DNA from 2 places in the Microbacterium sp. ZXX196 genome. Region 1 is predicted to be linked to the other one. Evidence: riboswitches for the same ligand, from Rfam matches in the RefSeq annotation. Region 1 holds a riboswitch; the other holds the start of a gene.

Region 1 (3,403 bases):
CCAATAGCCCCGCGAGCCAGCCCTGCACGACGTCGATCGTCGCCCGGTCCGCGAGCATCCCGATCTTGACGGCGTCGATCCGCACGTCGGCCGCGAGGGCGTCGAGCTGGTCGGCGAGCACGCCCGGCGGCGGCACGTGCACGGCTTGCACGCCCCGGGTGTTCTGCGCCGTGAGGGCCGTGATCGCGGCCATGCCATACCCGCCGCACGCGGCGATCGACTTCAGGTCCGCCTGGATCCCGGCGCCCCCCGACGGATCCGACCCCGCGATCGAGAGGACGTGGGGGATGCGCGTCATGCGGCCCCCCGCCATTCGGCCGCGAGGTCCGCCGCGGCCCGGCGCGGGTCCTCCGCGAGGCACACGGCTCGCACGACGGCGACGCCGGCGGCGCCCGCCGCCCGCGCCGATGCCGCGTCCCCCGTCCCGAGGCCCCCGATCGCGACGACCGGCACCTCCCGCGCCGCGCGGCACGCGCGCGCGAGCCCGGCCCAGCCGAGGGGATCCGGATGGTCGGGCTTCGTGGGCGTCGCGCGGACGGCGCCCGCGCCGATGTAGTCGACGGTCCCCGCGGGCAGCGCGTGGATCGCGGCGATCTCGCGCGGCGTGCTCGCGCTCACCCCCACGACGGCGCCCTGGCCGACGATCCCGCGGACGTCGCTGGCGGACAGGTCGGACTGTCCGACGTGGACGCCGTGGATCCGCGCGCCGGCCGCCGCGGCCGCGAGGTAGACGTCCACCCGGTCGTTGATGAGAAGGCGCGCCGTCCCCGCCAGCGCCGCGGCGCACTCCGCCACCAGGTCCCGAAACGCCCCGGCCCCCAGCCGCTTCGCGCGCAGCTGGATCGTCCCCGCTCCCCCGGCCTCCGCCGCGGCCACGACCGCCGCGACGTCTCGCCCGGCGAGCGTCGCGAGGTCGGCCACGACGTAGGTGGCGAGCGCCGCGCGGGCGCTCACGCGGCCACCTCGATCGGGCGGGACGCGAGGTCGGCGGGCGCCACCTCGGCGAGCGCGTCCAGGAACGCCACGGCGAAGGATCCCGGACCGTCCGCGCGGCCCGCGGCGCGCTCGGACGCCTCGGCGTACAGCGCGTGCGCGGCCGCTACCGCCGCCGACGGGCCCGCATCGGCGGCGCAAGCGACGAGCGCCGCGACGACGGCGCCGAGCGAGCACCCGCCCCCGGTCATGCGCGTGAGCCACGCGCTGCCCCCGGAGATCCGCAACTCCCGCTCGCGCGCGACGACGAGGTCCTGCGGCCCGCTGACCGCGACCACGGCGCCGGTCTCGCGCGCGAGGCGGCGCGCCGCAGAGAGGGCCGCGTCGACGTCGCACGTCGCGTCCACCCCGCGCCCGGCCGCGGCCTCCCCCGCGAGCGCCCGGATCTCGGACGCGTTGCCGCGAATCGCGGCAGGCCGGTCGGCGAGGAGCTCGCGCGCGAAGCCCGTGCGCAGGGTCAGGGCGCCGACGCCGACGGGGTCGAGCACCCACGGGGTTCCGGAGGCGCGCGCCGCGGCGACGGCCTCGCGCATCGCCACGCGGGAGGCATCGTGCGGCGTGCCGACGTTGACGAGGACGGCGGAGGCGGCCACTGCGCACTCCCCGGCCTCCCCCGGCAGATCCGCCATGACGGGCGCCGCCCCCGCCGCGAGGAGCGCGTTCGCCGTGACGTTCGTCACGACGGCGTTGGTCAGGCACTGGACGAGAGGCGCCTCGCGCCGCATGCGTTCCAGCGGGCCAGCGAGGTCGACGCCGTTCGGGCGCGCAACAGTGTGCATGGACATCCCTCCGCTCGTGTCACCGAGATCAGGTTCAGCGGGTGTGTTCTCAGTCCCCGGCGGGGACACCCCGTGTCTCGCGACGACCCTATCGCACGGGTCCGCAGGCCCCCGACTTGCCCTTATGGTCCAAAGCACCTAACGTGTGGCACATCTTCAGGTCATACCGACCTTTCCCATTCGAGGATCCTCATGCCCGCCACCCGCATCACCCTCGCCTCCCGCGCCGACGCCTCCGTGGCCGCCGCCCTCGCCGCCGGGACGGACGACTCCTGCACGACCGACCTCCAGGCGCCGCCCTGGGAGTTTGACCGCGTTCCCGGGTACGGCCCCGGCTCGTCGATGGCGGACGCCTTCCCGCCCGCGTCGCCGGTCCAGGGCGAGCTGCCCGCGTCCTATCGCGCGGCGTCCGACGAGGAGCTGCACGACCGGATCCGCCGCGCGAAGGAGGCCCTCGGCGAGCGCGCGGTGATCCTCGGGCACTTCTACCAGCGCGACGAGATCGTCCAGCATGCGGACTACGTCGGCGACTCCTTCCAGCTCGCGCGCGCGGCGACGGAGCACCCGGAGGCCGAGGCGATCGTCTTTTGCGGCGTGCACTTCATGGCGGAGACGGCGGACCTCCTCTCGGGACCCGACCAGGCCGTGGTCCTGCCGCACCTCGGCGCGGGGTGTTCCATGGCCGACATGGCGGACATCGACGAGGTCGAGGACTGCTGGGAGCAGCTCGAGGACGTGCTGGGGCCCCTCGACGAGCCGGACGAGGACGGCCTCGTCCCCGTCGTGCCCGTGACGTACATGAACTCCTCGGCCGCGATCAAGGGGTTCGTCGGGCGCCACGGCGGCATCGTGTGCACCTCCTCAAACGCCCGCGCGGTGCTCGAGACCGCGCTCGCCCGCGGCCGGCGCGTGCTCTTCTTCCCCGACCAGCACCTGGGCCGCAACACCGCACGGGCGATGGGCATCCCCCTCGACCAGATGCCGCTCTGGAACCCCCGCCGGCGCCTCGGCGGATCCTCCGAGGGCGACGTGCGCGCGTCGCGGGTCCTGCTCTGGCACGGGTTCTGCTCGGTCCACCGCCGCTTCACGGTCGCGCAGATCGACCAGGCGCGCACGGAGCACCCCGAGGTGCGCGTCATCGTGCATCCCGAGTGCCCCATGGACGTCGTCGACGCGGCGGACGAGTCGGGATCCACCGACGTCATCCGCCGCGCGATCGAGGGCGCCACGGAGCCCACGACGTTCGCGATCGGCACGGAGATCAACCTCGTGCGCCGGCTCGCGGCCGAGAACCCGCAGCACACGATCTTCTGCCTCGACCCCGTCGTCTGCCCCTGCTCGACGATGTACCGCATCCACCCCGCCTACCTCGCCTGGGCGCTCGAGAAGCTCGTGGACGGCGAGGTCGTCAACCGCATCCGCGTCACGGGCGAGGTCGCCCGGCCGGCGCGCGTGGCGCTCGAACGCATGCTCGCGGCGACCCCCTCATGACGCGGGTGCTTATCGTCGGCAGCGGCGTCGCGGGCCTTGCGGCGGCGCTCGCCGCGGACGCGGCGGGGGCGGAGGTCGAGATCGTCACGAAGGCGGACCCTGCGGGCGGATCCACCTGGCACGCGCAGGGCGGCATCGCC
Region 2 (3,403 bases), on a different contig from region 1:
CCGTGCCGATGCGGGTGAGGAGCTGGCGGGAGGACCAGCGGAACGGATCCGCTCCGGCGCCGCCCCGCAGCGCGTCGGACGCCACGACGGATCCGCCCACGGCGGGCAGCAGGCCGGCGAGCGTGCGCCCGAGCGTCGACTTCCCCGCACCGTTCGGCCCCGTGATGCCCGTGACCTCGCCCGCGCGGATCTCGAGATCGACGGGACCCGCGACGGCGACGCCGCGGGTGCGGCCGACCCGGAGGCCCTCCGCCGCCAGCAGCGTCTCGCCTGGGCGCGCGAGCGGCGCCCCCGCGTCGAACCCGGCGGCGTCCGGGGCGGCGTCGCCGAGCCGGACCTCGCGGTCGATGACGCCGCGCCACACGTCGGCGCGGTGCTCGACGATCACGAGCGTGGCGCCCGTCTCGTCCGCGACCCTCCGAACGGCGTCGCGCACCTCGCCGACGCCGTCCGGGTCGAGGTTCGCGGTCGGCTCGTCGAGGAGCAGCAGGCCCGGCCGCATCGCCAGCGCCCCGGCGAGCGCCAGGCGCTGCTTCTGGCCGCCCGAGAGCGCGGAGGTGGAGTGGTCGAGGCCGACGTCGAGGCCGACGAGCGCCAGCGCCTCCCGCACGCGGCGCCAGGTCTCCGCGCGCGGCACGCCGAGGTTCTCGCACCCGAAGGCGACGTCGTCGCCGACGCGGTGCATGACGGCCTGCGTGTCCGGATCCTGCAACACGAGCCCGGCGCGCCCCCGGATCGCGCGCGGATCCGCGCCGTCGACCGCGAGCTGGCCCTCCTCCTCGCCCTCGTCGGCGCCGCCCAGCACGCCGGCGAGGGCGTGCAGGAGGGTGGACTTGCCGGACCCGGAGAGCCCAGACAGGAGGATCCGCTCGCCCGGCTCGACCGCGAGGTCGAGGCCGCGCGCCGCCCAGGCGAGGCGCGACGCATAGCGCCACCCCCACGCCCGGGCGTCGACCCGCGCGCCGGTCACACGCGCGATGCGGACGTGCGACCCGCGGCGAAGCGGCCGAGCGCGCCCGTGGCGGCGAGCCCTCGGACGACGAGCCAGCCGCCGAGGCCGGCGATGACCGCGCCGGAGAGCGTCGTCGAGGCGATGTAGATCGTGGTGAACGCCGCGTCGGCCCCCGCGTACCAGAGCACGCGGTCGTTGATGCCGCACGCGAGGCCCGCGAGCGCGCCCGCGAGGACGGCCACGACGGGCCCGAACCGGCGGTACAGGAACAGCGCGAGGACGATCTCGGCGCCGAGCCCCTGCACGACGCCGGAGACGATCGTGAGGGCGGCCCACTGGTTGCCGACGAGCGCCGAGATGACGGCGGCGACGACCTCGGTGTAGACGGCCGCGCCGGGGCGGCGCACGACGAGACCGCCGATGACGCCCGCGATGAGCCACGGGCCCGCCATGAGCCCGCCGAGGCCCGGGGCGATCGCGCCGAGCACGCTCCCCGGCAGCTCGTAGCCGACGTTCCAGACGAGGAACACGACGGAGCACGCCACGGCGATGACGCTGGCCACGACGATGTCGACGACCCGCCAGCGGAGCCGGGCTCCCCCGGTGGTCTGAGCGGAATGAGTGCGCGCGGAAGCGCTCATGTTTCTCCCTTCCTGCGCCGGCATGATCCGGATCAGGTTCGACGGTCGGCGCGCGGCTCGCGCCCTCTCAGCCCGGCTTCTCGGACTCCCGTGGTTGTCGCCCCGCGACGCGGCGGGAACGATCGAGGTGATTTCCTCGGCGCCTGGGAGTATAGGCACGCGGGCCGGGGCCACGCCACCTGCGTTCCGAAATGCGATCGTGAGGTTTCGCCGGGCCGATCTGCGGGGATCCGCGAGAGCGATCACGTAAGTTGACCTACGTGAGCACTGACGATGGGCGCCCCCGCGGCGACGAGGGCACCCCCTCGGACGCCGCGCCGCAGGAGGGGCACGCGCCCCCCACGGAGCCCGTCCCCACGATCACGGGGCTGTTCGCGATGCCCGAGGCCCCCGCGGATCCGCCCGCCGACGCCCCGGGCGCCACGGAACCGGACGCGGCGGTCGCGTTCGTCGACGAGCCCGAGCCGCAGACCGACTCGGTGCGCATCATCGCGGAGATGTTCCGCGGGTTCCGGCGCCGCAGCGAGACGCCCGAGGAAGACCTCCAGCAGCTGCTCGGCACCGCCACGCAGTCGCTGCCCGTCATCTCCGACGGCCAGGTCGTGCCCGCCGAGCCCGCCCCGATGTCGGGGCCGATCTCGCTGCCCGCGCCGCCGTCGCTCGAGGAGACCCCGGCCGACGAGTCGGACGAGGTCGACGCCGAGCTCATGACGGACCCGGCCTCGGACGAGTGGGACGACGCGGCGGCCGAGCCCCCGGCCGCGGCCCCCGCCCTCGCGGCCGCCGCCGGCGCCGCCGCGGCCGCCCACGCCGATGCCCCGGGCGAGATCGTGCGCCCGCCCGCCGAGCCGACTCCCGAGGAGACCGTCGTGGCCGCACCCGACGCACCCGATCCGCGCGTGCGCACGGCGTATGTTCCCCACGACGCCGACAACCAGGCCGAGCAGGCGCTCGCCTGGCTCACCGCGGAGAGCGTCGCGACGGGGCAGTCCCCGCTCGTCGGGCTGCAGGCCGACCTCGTTCCCGAGAAGCGCCGGCGCCGCTGGGCCGGCGCGGTCCTCGCCCCGATCGTGACGGCGATCATCCTCGCGGTCGCGTACGTCGTCGCCTTCGCCGTCTGGCCGCTCGACAACGTCTCGCCCACCGTCTCGGCCGTCGAGGTCGACACCCCCGTCGGTGCCAGCGCGAACCTCCCGTGGCCCACCAACGGCCAGGCGGCCGTCTCGGTCGCGGGCACGGGCGAGATCCTCAGCTCGTCCGAGACGGGCGTGGCCGAGACCGCCGCGCCCATGGCGAGCCTGACGAAGGTCATCACGGTCATGGTGCTTCTCGACCGGCAGCCGCTCGAGGCGGGCGAGGACGGCCCGTCCTACGACTTCGGATACCTCGACCAGATCGAGGCCGACGCGCTGCGCTGGCAGAACGAGTCGGCGCTCGACGTGCCGATCGGCGGGACGCTGACGTACCGGCAGATGCTCGAGGGGATCCTCATGGGATCCGCCGGGAACTACGCCAATAAGCTCGTCGACGCGCTGTGGGAGGGCGACCGCCTCGCCTACACGACCGACGCGATCGCCTGGTTGCAGGACAACGGGATCACGGACACGGTCGTCGTCGACGCCACGGGAATCGGCGTCGACAACCGGTCGACGCCGACCTCGATGGTGCGCGTGTCCGAGCTGGCGCTCGCGAACCCCGTCGTGGCGGAGATCGTCGCCCAGGAGATCGTGGAGCTGCCGGGCGCGGGCATCGTGGAAAACTCCAACCCGCTGATCTCGGAGGACGGGATCGTGGGGATCAAGACGGGCCA

What was found. A riboswitch is a leader RNA that binds a small molecule or an ion and turns the genes downstream of it on or off. The one in region 1 is predicted to bind thiamine pyrophosphate.
Region 2: it holds a riboswitch for thiamine pyrophosphate, as region 1 does, so the genes downstream of both, GJQ66_RS11340 (ECF transporter S component) here and thiM (hydroxyethylthiazole kinase) in region 1, are expected to answer to the same signal.

What each region holds. Positions count from the first base shown of each region.
Region 1 covers NZ_WMEE01000001.1:265,265-268,667, reverse strand. The annotation lists gene thiD (bifunctional hydroxymethylpyrimidine kinase/phosphomethylpyrimidine kinase) at 1-298, opposite strand, end outside; gene GJQ66_RS01190 (thiamine phosphate synthase) at 295-954, opposite strand; gene thiM (hydroxyethylthiazole kinase) at 951-1,772, opposite strand; TPP riboswitch at 1,761-1,855, opposite strand; gene nadA (quinolinate synthase NadA) at 1,965-3,263, shown strand; gene nadB (L-aspartate oxidase) at 3,260-3,403, shown strand, end outside.
Region 2 covers NZ_WMEE01000017.1:17,566-20,968, forward strand. The annotation lists gene GJQ66_RS11335 (ABC transporter ATP-binding protein) at 1-970, opposite strand, end outside; gene GJQ66_RS11340 (ECF transporter S component) at 967-1,593, opposite strand; TPP riboswitch at 1,586-1,695, opposite strand; gene GJQ66_RS15210 (hypothetical protein) at 1,854-3,403, shown strand, end outside.